2 linked regions of the Labilibaculum sp. DW002 genome follow. The protein of the gene in region 1 interacts with the protein of each later gene in a pairwise test. Links are inferred from orthologs where the notes say so. Each region holds a gene or a part of one and is shown in the gene's direction. Other genes may lie near its edges. The genes, in order: L3049_RS04600 and L3049_RS17685.

The links.
Region 2: the proteins of L3049_RS04600 (region 1) and L3049_RS17685 interact in binary tests that used the Escherichia coli proteins (3 or more experiments, as listed by UniProt). The link is inferred for Labilibaculum sp. DW002 from one-to-one orthologs.

The regions. Positions count from the first base shown.
Region 1 is NZ_JAKJSC010000001.1:1,184,186-1,192,966, reverse strand. The notes cover bases 4,738-7,676. They hold L3049_RS04600 (citrate (Si)-synthase), read left to right. Parts: upstream 4,738-5,510; coding sequence 5,511-6,842; downstream 6,843-7,676. Other genes in these bases: L3049_RS04595 (hypothetical protein), read right to left, coding at 7,328-7,676; L3049_RS04605 (aconitate hydratase), read left to right, coding at 4,738-5,443. In the rest of the region: L3049_RS04625 (DUF438 domain-containing protein), read left to right, coding at 1-39; L3049_RS04620 (thioesterase family protein), read right to left, coding at 112-486; L3049_RS04615 (peptide chain release factor 3), read right to left, coding at 511-2,091; L3049_RS04610 (metallophosphoesterase family protein), read left to right, coding at 2,312-2,812; more of L3049_RS04605, read left to right, coding at 3,176-4,737; more of L3049_RS04595, read right to left, coding at 7,677-8,781.
Region 2 is NZ_JAKJSC010000006.1:47,933-56,625, forward strand. The notes cover bases 4,875-7,725. They hold L3049_RS17685 (diacylglycerol/lipid kinase family protein), read left to right. Parts: upstream 4,875-5,787; coding sequence 5,788-6,663; downstream 6,664-7,725. Other genes in these bases: L3049_RS17680 (LTA synthase family protein), read left to right, coding at 4,875-5,727; L3049_RS17690 (glutathione peroxidase), read right to left, coding at 6,721-7,386; L3049_RS17695 (glycosyltransferase family 9 protein), read right to left, coding at 7,513-7,725. In the rest of the region: L3049_RS17660 (glycosyltransferase), read left to right, coding at 1-204; L3049_RS17665 (lipid-A-disaccharide synthase N-terminal domain-containing protein), read left to right, coding at 204-845; L3049_RS17670 (ArnT family glycosyltransferase), read left to right, coding at 851-2,563; L3049_RS17675 (GDP-mannose 4,6-dehydratase), read left to right, coding at 2,593-3,600; more of L3049_RS17680, read left to right, coding at 3,817-4,874; more of L3049_RS17695, read right to left, coding at 7,726-8,547; atpC (ATP synthase F1 subunit epsilon), read right to left, coding at 8,687-8,693. UniProt on the Escherichia coli protein: In vitro phosphorylates phosphatidylglycerol but not diacylglycerol; the in vivo substrate is unknown.

The DNA.
Region 1 (8,781 bases):
ATTCGTAAATTGGATGGTGAAAAACGATTAATGGATTAATACAACATGATAAAAAAGAAAGCCTGCAAATTCAAATGAATTGCAGGCTTTTTAGTATTTTGAAGATAGATTTTACAATCTACTCATAAATTTAACTGGATCGATAATGTATCGAACATGAACGGCATTTCCAATGTTACCACCTTCGTCAGAAGCTTCAATTTCGAAACTTAATTTTTTACCATCTACTTTTACCAATTTGGCAGTACATGTAACGGTAGCTCCTAGTTTCGTAGCTTTGTTGTGCTTGGTGTCAATCTGAATTCCTACGCTATCTGTACCTTTTGCCATGTCTTTATCGATACAAGCAACTGCTGTGTTTTCCATAAAGGCAACCATTGCTGGCGTAGCATATACTTCTAACTTCCCAGATCCGTGATATATTGCTGTATCCTTTTTGGTTACAGTCATAGTTTGTGTTATGGATAATCCTTCTACTAAAGCCATAATAAGGGTTCTTAAATTGTTATTCTATTCTTCAAATTCCGAAGTGAAATGGAATTCCAAGTTCTTATAATTTGCTTGTGCCATTTGCAACATATAACCCGAATCAGCTAAGAAAACATCTCTACCTTGCTTGTCTTTGGCAATATATTGGTATTTAGCTTTTTTAAACTCTTTCAATTCCTCATCGTCGTTAGACTTAATCCAACAAGCCTTGTGAAGATTGATGTGTTCCCAACGACAGGATGCGCTATACTCGTGTAGCAAACGGTACTCGATAACCTCAAATTGAAGTGCTCCAACGGTACCAATTACTTTACGACCATTGAACTGTGAGGTGAAGAGTTGTGCCACACCTTCGTCCATCAATTGGTCAATACCTTTAGCAAGCTGTTTCGATTTCATTGGATCAGCATTCTCGATATATTTAAACAACTCAGGAGAGAATGATGGAATCCCCTTGAAATTGATTTTTTCACCTTCAGTTAAAGTATCACCAATCTTAAAGTTACCTGTATCGTGCAAACCGATAATGTCTCCAGGGAACGCCTCTTCTACAATCGATTTCTTTTCAGCCATAAAAGCTGTTGGACTTGAGAACTTCACTTTTTTACCATTGCGTACGTGCAGGTAAGGTGTATTTCTCTTAAAAGTACCCGATACAATTTTCACGAAAGCAATTCTATCGCGATGCTTAGGGTCCATATTGGCATGAATCTTAAAGACGAAACCAGAAAACTTCTCTTCTGTTGGTGCAATAACTCTTTCAACCGTCTGACATGGCAGTGGAGAAGGAGCAATCTTAATAAAAACATCAAGCAATTCCTGAACACCAAAGTTATTCAGTGCAGAACCAAAGAATACAGGCGCAATTTCAGCATTTAGATAATCTTCAACGCTAAATTCAGGGTAAACTCCCGATACTAAATCTAACTCTTCACGAAGCACTTCAGCATCATCACCAATATGATTTTCCAGCTCAGGACTAGAAACATCGTCGAATTCAATGGTTTCCTGAACGGTTTGAGTTGCAGGTGTAAAGAGACTCAAGTTTTTATGGTAGATATTGTAAACCCCTTTGAAATCAGGCCCCATATTTATAGGCCAACTCAAAGGATTGACATTTAATTGTAATTCTTCCTCAATTTCATCAAGCAGATCAAAAGCATCCTTACCCGATCGGTCCATTTTATTAATGAATACAATTACAGGCGTTTTTCTCATACGACAAACCTTCATCAATTTTCTGGTTTGTGCCTCAACTCCTTTTGCCACATCAATCACAATAATAACCGAATCACAAGCTGTTAAAGTACGAAATGTATCCTCAGCGAAATCCTGGTGACCAGGTGTATCAAGAATGTTAATTTTATGTCCTTTGTACTCGAATCCCATTACCGAAGTTGCAACAGAAATACCTCTCTGACGCTCAATTTCCATAAAATCGGAAGTTGCAGTTTTCTTAATCTTGTTCGATTTAACAGCACCAGCCACGTGAATAGCTCCACCAAATAACAAAAGTTTTTCGGTTAGTGTGGTTTTACCTGCATCGGGATGAGAGATGATACCAAAGGTACGTCTTCTATTTATTTCGTCTTTAAATCCCATCGATCGTATTTTCTTTAAAATAAAAGCATGCAAAAGTAATCATTTTTACTGATTTTGCTTCCTATTATAAGGATTAAATAAGGCTCTGTTTTTAAAGTTCAATTGTATCACATTAGAGTTCTGCAACCAAATTCACGGCAGGTACAGTGCTAACGTTTGCTTAATTCTTTGAATTTCTTTTAGTAGATTTACGAAACAAAATTGCGAATAGGATAATTATATGAAGCGAATAGGATTACTTTCTGATACTCATGCATGGCTCGATCCAGTAGTGGTAAAGCATTTAAAAGAATGCGATGAAATATGGCATGCTGGAGATATTGGAGGAATTGAAATCGCTGATAAATTATCCGAAATAGCTCCTCTAAGAGCTGTTTATGGAAATATAGACGACCATAAGGTTCGCATTGATTACCCAAAGCATCAGCGTTTCCGTTGCGAAGAGGTTGATGTTTGGATCACACACATCGGAGGTTATCCAAAAAATTATGACCGTAATGTAAAACCGGAAATTTTTGACAATCCTCCGCAATTATTTATTTCAGGTCATTCGCATATATTAAAGGTGATTTTCGATAAAGAATTAAATCTTTTACATATCAATCCTGGAGCATCAGGAATTAATGGTTTTCATAAAGTTCAAACCATAATAAAATTTACGATTGATGCAAAAGAGATTAAAGATCTTCAAGTTGTTGAATTTGGAAATAAGGGAAGTTAATACCTTCCAATTTTCAGGTATCTGATAAGTCTATTTTTTTAAGGGGGAAATTTATAGTTGTAGGGTAGAATCTGCTCTTTTTGGTTGAGTCTGAAAGCTTATAAAGATTTTTAGTTTCGGCTTTTTAATATAGCAAGTTTTTGTTATATTTAGATATTTAAATTTAATCGTACTTAACAGCTACTTATAGAGCTTCAATTATTCTAAGATGTTGTAGTACAGTCAGTAAGCTTGCAACTTGTCGCTTACATAAAACGCATTAAAAGATCGCTAACTCTTAAAACATTTCTTTCTTTTGTGCTTAAATTAAATTTAGAACTATTAACCATTGGAAATATATATAAATCAAAAATTCATTAAACTATGCTATTTGATTTTAATTTGATAAAATCTGTTTACGAACAAATGCCTGAAAAGGTAAATAAAGCAAGAAAGACTCTTGGCAAACCATTAACATTAAGCGAGAAAATTTTATACTCTCATTTATCCGCAGAGGAAAAGGGAGATAAATTTAAGAGAGCTGAAGATTACGTTAATTTTGCTCCGGATCGTGTTGCTATGCAGGATGCTACCGCACAAATGGCTTTGCTTCAGTTTATGAATGCTGGTAAATCAAAGGTTGCTGTTCCTTCAACTGTACATTGCGACCATTTGATTCAAGCATCGGTAGGAGCGGATGAAGATTTAAAAGAAGCTTTATTACAAAACAATGAAGTTTACAATTTTTTGCAATCGGTATCTGATAAATATGGAATTGGTTTTTGGAAGCCGGGTGCTGGAATTATTCATCAAGTTGTTTTAGAAAATTACGCATTCCCTGGTGGGATGATGATTGGAACAGATTCGCACACGGTAAATGCTGGTGGATTAGGTATGGTAGCCATTGGTGTTGGTGGTGCCGATGCTGTTGATGTGATGGCAGGAATGGCTTGGGAGCTAAAAATGCCAAAACTAATTGGTGTAAAATTAACCGGCAAACTAAGTGGTTGGGCATCGTCTAAGGATGTGATTTTGAAAGTTGCTGGTATTTTAACTGTAAAAGGTGGAACAGGTGCTATTGTAGAATATTTTGGTGAAGGAGCTGATGCCTTATCATGTACAGGTAAAGCTACCATTTGTAATATGGGGGCTGAAATTGGAGCAACAACTTCCATTTTTGCTTACGACAAGAATATGAGTACTTACCTGCGTCATACGGGGCGTGAGCAAATAGCAGACTTGGCTGACGATATTATGCCACATTTGCGAGCAGACGAAGAGATTGCTTTAAACCCGGAGAAATATTACGACGAACTGATTGAAATCAATCTGTCTGAATTGGAGCCGTTTATTAATGGACCATTTACACCAGATTTAGCTCATCCGCTTTCTGAATTTGCCAAAGCGGTAAAGACGAATGATTACCCACAAGAACTAGAGGTTGGTTTAATTGGCTCTTGTACAAATTCATCTTACGAAGATTTGTCGAGAGCAGCATCATTAGCTAAACAGGCAAGAGATAAGAACCTGAAGGTAAAAGCTGAATTTATTGTAACACCAGGATCTGAAATGGTTCGTTATACAACTGAGCGCGATGGTATTCTTAGTGAGTTTGAAAATATTGGTGGTGTCATCATGTCAAATGCTTGTGGACCATGTATTGGTCAATGGAATCGTCATACTGAAGATCCAACACGTAAGAATTCAATTATTACATCTTTTAATAGAAATTTTGCCAAGCGAAATGATGGTAACCCGAATACACATGGGTTTGTTGCTTCGCCTGAATTGGTAACAGCGATGGCTATTGCTGGTGATCTTACTTTTAACCCAATGACTGATACATTAATTAATGAAGATGGTGTAGAGGTGAAGTTAGATGAGCCTAAAGGCTATGAACTGCCTCCGCATGGTTTTGACGTGGTAGATGCTGGTTATTTGGCTCCTCAGGCTGACGGGAGTGGTGTGAAGGTAGAGGTGAGTAAGATGTCTGATCGATTACAATTGTTAGCACCATTTAAAGAGTGGGATGGTGAAGATTATCTGGGGCTTAATTTATTGATTAAAGCCAAAGGAAAGTGTACAACCGATCATATTTCTATGGCCGGACCTTGGTTAAGATTCCGTGGTCACCTCGATAATATTTCTAATAATATGCTAATTGGTGCAATTAATTACTTCAATGACGAAAGCAATTTAATATTTAATCCTATTTCTGAGAAATATGAAGAAGTTCCGGCAACAGCTCGTGCAATAAAAGCTAAAGGTCAGGCCAGTTTTGTTGTGGGAGATGAAAATTATGGAGAAGGTTCATCGAGAGAGCATGCAGCAATGGAACCTCGTCATTTAGGAATTAAAGTTGTTTTAGTTCGTTCATTTGCTCGTATTCACGAGACGAATTTGAAGAAACAAGGTGTGCTTGGTTTAACCTTTGCTGATAAAGCTGATTACGATAAAATTCAAGAGAAAGATAAGGTAGATGTTAACGGATTAACAAATTTTACTCCTGGTGTACCTTTAGAATTAGTTGTTACGCATGAAGATGGATCAAAAGATTCGATTGTAGCAAATCATTCTTATAACAAGGTTCAAATTGACTGGTTTAAGGCGGGGAGTGCTTTAAATCTGATAAGAAAACAAAATGCAAAATAAACAACAAACTAATGCTAATGCGAAACCAATCTCCCCGGTTGGTTTCCAAACCTAAAGTTTAGACCATATGAAAAAAACACTGAAGCAAACCTTATCCGAGAAAATTGATAAACAAAGACCCCGGACAAAAAAATTATTGAAAGAATACGGGGATGTCGTTGTTGATCAGGTTACTATAGCCCAAGTAATTGGTGGTATGAGAGGTATTAAATCTCTCGTTACTGATATTTCATACCTTGACCCTGAAGAAGGAATTCGTTATAGAGGTTATACATTGGAAGAAGTAATTGAAGGATTACCAAAGCCAAAAGGAGGGGACATGCCTTACGTTGAGGGATTGTTTTACTTACTCCTTACCGGAGATTTTCCGAATCAGGAAGAAGTTCAGCAAGTTGTAGATGAGTTTTCAAAGCGACGCATTGTTCCGCGCTTTGTTTATGATGTAATCGATTCGTTCCCGACATCAAGTCATCCAATGGCAATTTTTTCAACAGCTATTCTAACCTTAAATAGAGAATCTGTTTTTAATCGCCAATATCAAGCAGGCTTAAGCAAGAAAGATTATTGGGAAGCAACTTATGAAGATGCCTTGAATCTATTGGCTAAGTTGCCTGAGATTGCAGCCTATATTTATAATAAGCTATATCGTAAAGGTGAACGTATTTTATCAGATCCTAACCTTGATATGGGAGCTAATTTTGCTCAAATGATGGGAATAGAGAAGCCATATGATGATGTGTCACGTTTGCATTTTATTATTCATTCTGATCATGAGAGTGGTAATGTTAGTGCGCATACAGGTCACTTAGTAGCAAGTTCTTTATCTGATATCTATCTTTCTATTTCAGCGATGATTAATGGCTTAGCAGGACCTTTACATGGTTTGGCTAATCAGGAAGTTCTTCGTTGGTTACAAGAGGTAATGAATAAAATGGACAATAAATTACCATCAACAGAAGAGATGGAGCAATTTGTTTGGAATACTTTGAACTCTGGTCAGGTAATTCCTGGTTTTGGTCACGCAGTATTGCGTAAAACCGACCCCCGTTATAAATTACAGCGCGAGTTTAGTCAGAAACATCTTCCCGATGATCCAATTTTTAAATATGCTGACTTGCTTTATAAGGTTGTACCTCCAATTTTACAGAAACATGGTAAAGCGAAGAATCCATGGCCTAATGTCGATGCACAATCAGGTGTTATTCAATGGCACTATGGCGTGAAAGATTATGATTTCTATACCGTGTTATTTGGTATTGGTCGATCAATAGGTATCTGTGCTAATATTATTTGGGACAGAGCTCTTGGGTATCCTCTGGAGCGTCCAAAATCAGTAACGACAGATATGCTTGAAAAAATTGCTGGTATAAAAAAGATGGCGGAAGCCGAAGAAAATTAAAAAATGATCTACGCATAAAAAGAGCTGGTTTCAATTTTGAAACCAGCTCTTCTTGTATAAAAAAAACTGTAAAAAAGTTGGTGAAGACTTTTTTACAGTTTTAAAGCAAAAACTAACAATATGGAATAACCCAATTATTCTAATTTAAATAAGAAATACTTCAAACCCTAACCCACAATTCTAACCTTAACCTAAACAAAGTTAGGATCTGAAGTACTCTCGAAGTAGAAGCACATTCTACTTTTCTCGCCACAATTCACAATAAAAGTTTTGAAACTTTCTTGTGATATCCCTTTCACACTACAAAAATGCATGAAATATTGGTTTAGGGTTTCATTGTATTTACCCAAAATGCAAGTTGGAAATACTCAAAAGTGAATGGGTGATTTACGCCAAGTTGGAGGGGTGGTTGGGTAAGTTTCTGATATGCAGTAATTCACAAAAAAAAAGCCAATCGATGTACGATTGGCTTTTTAAATGAGGTTTTATTTATCTGTCGAGATTAACAATCCCCTAATTTCATTTTCTAATTTATCCAGATCGTTACTGACCTGTTTTTTTGCATCTTTAAACTTGTCTGTTAAATTATTCGATAAGCCTTTGTAATAGTCAACACCATTAAGAAGATTTGTTTTAAATTTCTCCAGTGATCTGATTTGTTTCTTTACAGGATCTTTCAACTCATCAATCTGTTCCTTAAGATAACTTACATAAAGATCTAACTCTTTAACAAACATGTGTGGACGATCTTTTCGAACAATTAAATTGGTTCTGTTGTAAATATGATCAACCATTTCTTTTAGCTTAGCCTTTTTTGAAAAGTAAGCTAAATTTGGACCAGGGCAAATCGAAACACCGTCTCCATCAGCCTTTGTGTCAATATGATTTACAAGAAATGATGATGCAGATAAACCTTTACACAAACAGGTTTTTTCAAGCAATAAACCAACTTCTTTATCATACTCTTCTTTTGGAAGTTCCTGATTTTTCAAATCAGCAAGTTTTAACTTTTGATATTGCACTGAAGCCGTACAGATTGGTTTTTCCGTAAATTCCGTATTCGCTAACATGAATTTTTTTGTACATGCGCTACCTGGCTTGTTTGCTGCAAATTTTTTCAGAACATCTCTGTCTCTGGTATTTCCAAGAAGCGTATTGTAACGAACGCCTAAAGGAGAAGCATGACTAAGAGCTAAATCTTTTTCTTTAGCATCCTCAAGAAGGTGTAAAGTTTTGTCATCAACATCGCAAGCTTCAGGTACCAAAAGAAATGGAGTTCCCCAACCAATAGAATCTAGATTGTAGTGGTTCATTAGGAATTCTTGCTCTTCAGCAGTTCCAACTCCACCTTGTGCTGTTATTCTTAAATCTAAATTGGATTCTGGACAAGCTCTTTCTTTAGTTTTTAAAGCTTGAGACAAGATCTCGTTTAAAGTTGCTTTTAATTCCTCTCTGTTCTCCTTGAATTCTTCAAGAATAGGTCCCATTAAAAATCCATCTGTTGCGAAGGCATGTCCACCACAATTCAGACCAGATTCAATACGAAATTCAGAAATCCAGATTCCCTTTTTAGCAAGATATTTCCCCTGTATTAATGCAGAGCGGTAATCACTTACTTTAAGAACAATCTTTTTCTTGATATATCCTGTTTCATCAGGATAAAAATCTTCGAATTGTTCTAGGTATCCATATAAGCGAGGGTTCATACCCGCAGATAAAACCATGGAGCTCTCCAGGTTACTCATGGCAAATCCACGAAGAGCTGCATGTGCGTCGTTATATTCTGCTGGCAATTGCTCACCTTCATAAAAATTATCCTTATCTAACTTGGTCATGATGTTTACATCAATCGATCCAAGAGGAAGATTATTCGTTAACCATTCTTTTGCTTCTTTTACGTAAGAATTGTCATCAAATTTTTCCTTGAATTCTTTTTTCA
Region 2 (8,693 bases), on another replicon or contig:
ACAGGAATGCACCGATTTATCCCTGCGTTAATTATGCTACAGGATGGTAAAATAAAACAAGTTCCCGTTCAACATTTTCCACGAATTGCTGGTGAAGCCAAATATCATTTGTTTAATCGAATGATTGGTCCTTTTAAAGATTGTTTTGCTTATCGATGGATGAAAAAACGTTACATCAATTACGAAATTATCAATCAAGGATGATGGAAAATTATTACATCTATATTATTGGTTTTTTAGCGCAAGCACTATTTTCTGCACGATTAATTGCACAATGGATTAAGTCAGAAAAAGCTGGCGATTCCCTTTCGCCTGCTATCTTTTGGCAATTGAGCATTCTTGCATCTTGGCTGTTGTTTATTTATGGCTTATTACGTAATGATTTTGCCATTATTATTGGGCAAATTATTGCTTATACAATCTATATAAGAAATCTGCAATTGCAAAATCAATGGAGTAAACTTCCTCTTATAACGAGGATAATCGCGCTATCAACCCCTATTATAGCCTTTATTAGTATACTTCGTAATTGGGATGTACATTATCAACAATTCTTTCACAATGAAAATGTTCCTCTTCCTCTTCTAATATGGGGAGTTGCAGGACAAGTTACCTTCACATTCCGATTCATTTACCAATGGATTTACTCCGAACGTAAAGGAGAATCTTGCCTTCCATTAGGATTTTGGATTATAAGCATCGTTGGATCATGTATGATCTTATCCTATGCAATTTATCGTACCGACCCCGTTTTGTTTATTGGGCAAGGATTTGGGGTGCTAGTATATGCCCGAAACATCGTGCTTATCAGAAAAAAAAGACTTCAACTAAACACTGAAAATTAATAAAAATGAACTTGGATTCAATTTTAGATAATAACCGATACAGTCATGCAATAATACTTATAATTGCATGCTACATCTCATTTTTCCTCTTCAATAGCGAGTTTTTTGTGAATATCATGGAAGCAAGAAATTTTGTTACCGCTCGTGAAATGATAGAGAAAGGAAATTGGTTGGTTCCAACAATGAACGGAGAATTACGATTAGCCAAACCTCCTCTACCAACTTGGATTACAGCATTATTTGGCATGTGGTTTGGGATGGAGAAATTAAGCTTACTTCGATTTCCTGCTGGAATAATGGGTTCTCTGATGGTACTTTTCATGTATCGATTTACCATAAGTTTAAATGGAGATAAAAATAAAGCACTAATTAATAGCTTAATACTTACTACCAGCTTCTATGTTCTATACATGAGTCGTACGGGAACTTGGGATATCTATTGTCATAGCTTTATGTTGGGTGCAATATGGCTTTTTCATAAGGCATGGACTAGGGATTCTAAATCCTACATTTTGTTTATTGCAATAGGATTATTGCTTGGTTTATCCTTCTTAAGCAAAGGGCCCGTTGCCTTTTTTGCAATGCTTATTCCCTTTGTAATTGCCTATTCCTGGATTTATGGAGGCAAAATTATTTTGCAAAAATGGCAGCCATTACTTCTTTCCGTAATCATTTTCATTATAGTCAGTTTTTGGTGGCCAATTTATATTGCTATTGCTTATGCTCCTGAAGCAGCAGCTGTAGCAAAATTAGAATCTGGTTCATGGATGAATCGACATGTACGGCCATTTTTCTATTATTGGAACTTTCCAATTCAATCGGGAATTTGGACTATGGCAATTTTCACTAGCCTACTAGTTCCTTATGCTCTAAAGAATTTTAAGGCAATAAAGGAATATAAATTTGCTTTAATATGGACGGTATCATCCGTAATTCTACTGTCGCTAATTCCCGAAAAAAAAGATCGCTACTTATTACCAGTACTGATTCCAAGTGCAATATTAGCAGGACAATTTTTTCATCATCTGTATCTGGTTTTCAAAGAAAATAATTCAAAAAAAATTGATCGAATTCTCTTTGGAATCAACATTTGGTTGATAGCTATTGTTGCCTTCGCTTTACCAATTGTTGTATTTCTAATGTTCCACCAACAAAAATTGATGTCAATTCAAACTTTTGCACTTTTCTCGATTTTTGCAGAACTCATTTTTGTAATTCTAATTGTTTGTTGGATTAATAAGAACATAAGAGGAATGCTGATTGGAATGACCACATTAATGTTGGTTGTTCTTGTATTTATTATACCACACACTGGAGGTGTTTTAAATAAAAACCCAAAATTCAAAAGTATATCTGAAGTAAGCAATAACGCCAAAATAAATAGTCTCAATTACTACAGCATTGGGGAAAAAGCATTTCGAATTGAGTTGGTATATGAAATTGGTAAAGACATTACTGCATGGGATTCAAAAATGAATCCTGCTTTCCCAGAAAATAAACCTTTTGTTGTTATGTCATCTGAGGATCCCAATGATTTATTCTCCGAAGCTCAAAAAAATCAAATGAATCTTACGATTATCGATCATTTTGATAACAACAAACAAAGAGCCGGAAAAAGAAGAAACAAAGAACATTTTAAAAAATATGTCAGCTTAATTACTCCTTTAAACAATAGTGAAGCTAAATCTTCCACTTCTATCATATCATCAAATAAATAACATATTAGAATCAAGCAATACTAGAAACTATGGGTATCGTTAGCAAACAAGTAGAAGCGAAAACAGTTCTTGTAACTGGATGTGCTGGTTTTATTGGTTCTCACCTCAGCGAAACATTATTAAGTTTAGGATATAAGGTTATTGGTGTTGACAATTTTGACCCTTTCTATTCCATTGACTTAAAAATGGAAAATATGGAGGGATTCAAAAGAAATAAGGCTTTTAAATTCTACCAATTAGACCTTTGCCAAAATGGTAGTTTAAATATGATACAAGAAGAGATTTCTCTTATTGCACATTTGGCTGGTAAGGCTGGTGTTCGTCCTTCCATTCAAAATCCGCAAAGCTATATTGATAGCAACATTAGTGCGACTAGAAATATTCTTGATTTTATGCAGAAAAAAGGAATCAAGAAACTTGCATTCGCCTCTTCCTCATCAGTATATGGCAACAACCCTATCGTACCCTTTACCGAAGATCAAAATGTAGACAATGTAATTTCCCCTTATGCCTTTTCAAAAAAATCTTGTGAAATTTTAAATCATAGTTATCACTACCTCTACGATCTGGATATCATTAACATGAGATTTTTTACTGTTTTTGGTCCTCGTCAACGCCCCGATTTGGCTATTAATAAATTTGTAAAACTCATTCATAACAACGAACCGATTCCAATGTTTGGAGACGGTTCAACAGCTCGAGATTATACGTTTGTAGATGATACCGTTGATGGAATTGTAAAAACTTGTGAATACTTGTTTGCAAATCATTCGGTATTTAACACCATTAACCTTGGTAATAGTTATCCTATTCAGCTGAGTACGATGATTGAGGTAATTGCAAAAAATTGTGCTGTTACTCCGATCATTAATCAATTACCAATGCAAGCTGGTGATGTTGAGCAAACATATGCCGATATCTCCAAAGCCAGAGATTTGATTGGCTACAGTCCAAAAGTACCTTTTGAAGAGGGAATAGATATATTTATTAACTGGTTCAAAAATAAAGAGTCAGCAGTAATATCAGCTAAAATTTAGATTTATAATATCGAAGAATACAAACAAAGAGATTTATAGTTCATCAATCCTATATTTATTTTTTAAAAATCCATTTTCTTAAGGTCCATTTATGGACCTTTTTTTATTCTTCAAAATTTTCTACAGGTTACAAGTCAATAAGGGGCGAATTGTTAGATTTTTGTTAGAACTCACCTCTTTCTTTGAGTCATTTATCAAAGTCAACAATTCAATAATATGAAATTCAAAAGCATCCTACAAAGTCGTTATGGAGGTCTTGTAATATTTAGTTTTATTTTCCTCGCACTTTCTTTTTTGGTTAGAACCATTCTACTTCTTACTGACATTCAAAATGTTGATTTAAATCTTGTTCGATTGCTTCAAATTTACTGCTTTGGTTTGTTCTACGATTTAATAACTATTTCCTATTTCATCATTCCATTTGTTCTGTATTTGCTTGTTGTTCCAGATCAAATTTTCAATACAAATATTCACAGATGGATATCTTATGTTTTTTTTATTATTAGCATTGGTATTCTTGTCTTTTCGGGCATTGGCGAATGGTTCTTTTGGGAAGAATTCTCGGTTCGTTATAATTTTATAGCTGTGGATTATTTGGTATATACTCATGAAGTTATTGCCAATATTCGTGAATCCTATCCTATGCCCATTATCATTATTGGCATGCTATTATTATCTGCAGGAATTTTTGTTCTCGTTAAAAAGTATTTCGATAAAACTATTAATTCCAAATCACGATTCACTTCTCGTTTAGCAACAAGCTTAGTCTTATGGCTAATTCCTCTTTTAGCTTTTTACTCTATCGATAAAAGTTCTGCGGAAATACAAGATAATACCTACTCTAACGAATTAGCTCACAATGGTATTTATCAGGTTTTCTCAGCATTTAGGAACAATGAGCTAGACTACAAAGCTTTTTATCAGAGTATAGACGATAAGGAAGCTTTCACAAATCTTCGAAAACTAATTAAAACTTCGAATAGCGAATTTATTAGCGATGACATATTTGATGTGAGAAGAGATATTACTTATGAGGGTGAAGACAAAAATTACAATGTAATGATGATTACTGTAGAAAGTCTAAGTGGTTCATTTTTCACTAAATTTGGAGGGCAATATAACATCACACCTAATCTGGATACTATAGCTCAGCAATCCTTATTCTTCACCAATTTTTATGCAACAGGAACCCGCACAGTACGTGGTATGGAAGCTTTAACCTTATCATTACCACCAACTCCGGGTTACTCCATTGTTAAACGTCCAAACAATGAAAATATGTTTACACTTGGTCATGTTTTAAATTCGAAAGGCTATGAAAGCAATTTCATTTATGCCGGCAATGGTTATTTTGATAATATGAACTACTTTTTCGGCAACAGTGGTTACAATATAGTCGACAAAAAAGCTTTTAGCGATAATGAAATTACATTTGAAAATGCCTGGGGTGTATGCGATGAAGATTTATTTGCGAAAGCCTCTCAGGTAGCAGATAGTGCGTACAAAACCGGGAAACCTTTTCATAACTTTATCATGACAACTTCCAATCACCGCCCTTATACCTACCCTGAGGGAAAAATTGATATTCCTTCACATTCAGGAAGAAAAGGCGCTGTAAAATACACTGATTATGCTATTGCCAAATTTTTACGAGAAGCTAAAAACAAGCCCTGGTTTAAAAACACCATTTTTGTTATTGTTGGCGATCATTGCGCATCAAGCGCAGGAAAAACATCCTTACCCGTTAAAAAATATCATATTCCTTTAATTGTATATGCACCTGCTATTGTTCCTGCTTCAGAGAATAATACTGTAGCCTCACAGATCGATTTTGCTCCTACAATTATGGGCTTACTAAATATGGATTACACTTCTAAATTCTTTGGGAAAGATATACTTTTCGAAGCACCTAATCGTGCCTTACTGGGCACCTATCAGAAGATTGGTTTGCTAAAAGGTGGAAAATTGACTGTTCAAATTCCTACCAAGCAAGTCGAATCTTATCAAGTAATTGATAACAAACAAAAAGTGGATAATGTTGATCAACAGGAATTAGAAGAAGCAATAAGCTACTACCAAACAGCAAGTTATCTATTTCATCACAAAGGATATAATTTTTTGGATTAATTTAATGCATCGATAATCAAAACACTAAAGCCCTGCAAATTTTACTCCTAATTTAAAAGAATGATAACAGCATTAAAAACCCTTGCAATAGTTAACCCCATTTCGGGAACGGGTAAACAAAAAAATATTGAATGCCTTTTAAAAAAATATCTCGACCATGAGCGATTTCATCTTCAAGTAGAAAAGACAGGCTACGCAGGACATGGCACCGAATTAGCAAAGCTTGCTGTTACAAATGATTTTGATGTCGTAATTGCAATTGGAGGAGATGGAACCATTAATGAAATAGCTAATGCATTAACATTTAGCGATGTTGCTATGGGAATAATTCCTTGTGGCTCGGGTAATGGCTTAGCACGACACCTTGGCATTCCAATGAATACAAAAAGGGCAATTCAATGCATAAACAAAGCTACTATTAACAAAATAGATACGATAAGAGCAAATGATTATCGTTTTATAAATGTGGCTGGTATTGGTTTTGACGCTTTAATTGCTCACGAATTTGCAAAAATGAAATCCAGAGGATTAGCAAGCTATGCTAAAGCTATTTTAAAGTGCTTCCGAATTTTCTCTAACCAATCATTTGTATTAAAAAATAAAGAGATCGAAACAATAGAAAATGGAATGATGCTTTGTTTTGCCAATTCATCTCAATTTGGAAACAACGCCTACATTGCTCCTTCGGCAAAAGTTGATGATGGAAAAATAAACATTTCGCTACTAAAAAAACCAAAATGGTTTCAGATTCCTGTATTAGGCTGGAAAGTATTTACGAAAGGAATAAATACTTCCTCTTTGTTTAGTGAAATCATTACCAATGAAATAACAATTGTTCAACAATCAGATCAAGGACATATAGATGGAGAACCGATCTATTTTGGAAAAGAAATTCACCTAAAAATCGACCCTTTAAGCCTAAAACTACTAGCTTAAATGAAAAAAAGGGCTCCAACTAGGAGCCCTTTCATTTTATATTTTTAAATTAAAAAATTATAACAATTTCTTGATTTCTTCTTCAAAGTCCTCTGGAACAATGTTCGGTTCAATACGCTCAATTACTTTACCATCTCTACCAACAATGAATTTTGTGAAATTCCATTTAACACCATCTCCATTGTAAATTTCCGGAAATTTGCCACTTAAAAAAGATTTGAATTTTTGCCCCGAAGCAGAATCATCAAAGCCCTTAAAAGGTTTCTCCGACGTCATCATCTTATATAAAGGATGTGCATTTTCACCTCTCACCTCAATTTTTTCAAACATCGGGAAGCTAACGCCATAATTTTTCTGACAAAACTCTGCAATTTCAGAAGAAGAACCTGGCTCCTGCTCCAAAAACTGATTACATGGCATTCCTAAAATCACAAACCCCTGATCTTTATACTTTTTATATATAGCTTCCAATCCTTCATACTGAGGAGTCAACCCACATTTACTGGCAGTGTTCACAACAAGTACCACTTTACCTTTATATGCATCCAATGAAAGTTCTTCTCCGTTTAAAGAGTTCATTTTGTAGCTGTAAATATTATCCGCAGAGCATTTCTTTTTAGAACAACACTCCTTTTTACATTCTTTCTTTTTTTCTTTTTGTGCAATTGCTTGATTTGAAAACAATCCTGCTGCTAAAAACAGTACTAAGGCAATTTTTTTCATCTTCTTATTTTACTATTAGTCTTTGTTGATATTCAATAAATACGCAATTAATGTCGCGTGCGATACAAATATATATTTTTATTTTGAATTGATTCAAATAAAGATTGTTAAATATCAGTTAAAGACTTAAGACATTCTTTGAATTACCTCTTTAGCAACCCATTCCGGCGTAATATCAACCATACATTGTTGATAAATAGCTTGCGAACATTTCCCTGATCCATCCTTGGTGCAAGGGCGACATTTCATATCAAGTTCTAAAGTTGTAATGTGCTCACCTGTTGTAAAGCCAAAGGCTGTTGGTCCCATTAAAGACAATCCTTTTACATTAAATTTATCGGCAGCATGTAAAAATCCGGTATCACCTGAAATCACCAAATTAGATTTTTGCGTAAGATAACAGGATTCCAGTAGGTTCGTTTTTCCAGCCAAGTTTAAGATTCTATCTGGTGCTTCATTTTCAATTTCCTTGCAGAAAACATCATCTGGACCTGCCAATATCATAAAATTGTAATCAGGAAGTAAACTTACCAACTTCTGCCAATGTGAAACAGGCCAACGTTTCATGATCCAAGCCGCAGAAGGCACTAATGTTATTAATTTAGACTGATCTCCCTTTAAATTAGAGAACACAGTTGCATCCATTTTCACTTTCAAATCCTCTGGGAAATACCAATTGGTATTCACTTTAGAATAATCGCTTAAGCCCCATTTATCGAGAGGTTTACGAAAAGAAAGCATTCCTTTAAAAGGCATTGGGAAACGATCAATTCTCAATTTAAACAACAAAATTCGCTTGATACGATCCTTGCTTCGCATGGTAAATTTGGGTCCGATGCCGAACCAACGTTTCCATCGCGGAACAAGTACTGTTTTTAGAACGATAGATCGAATATTACTGTGTGCATCATATACGTAATCGAACTTTTCCTTTTTAAGCTCTTTTGCTTGCTTTAAAAGTCCTTTGAATCCAGCTCCTCTCTCAAAACCCCATACTTTATGGATGCGTTGATCCATTGCTAAAAAAGAGGACATGTCTTTTCTAGCTATCCAATGAATTTCTGCATCTGGATAATGATTTAAAATTCCGTCTACTGTAGTCATACACTGAATGATATCTCCAATAGAGCTAAAACGAATGATCAGGAACTTTTTTGGCATTTTAATAAATTTCAATTCGGGAATTTAGGACAAAAATAGAATTAAGAACAAAAGTAGAAAAATCAAATTGTCTGCAAAAAAGAAACCCCGGAATTGCATCCGGGGTTTGAGAGATATAATAATTTAAATCTTTCTTCAATTAACTC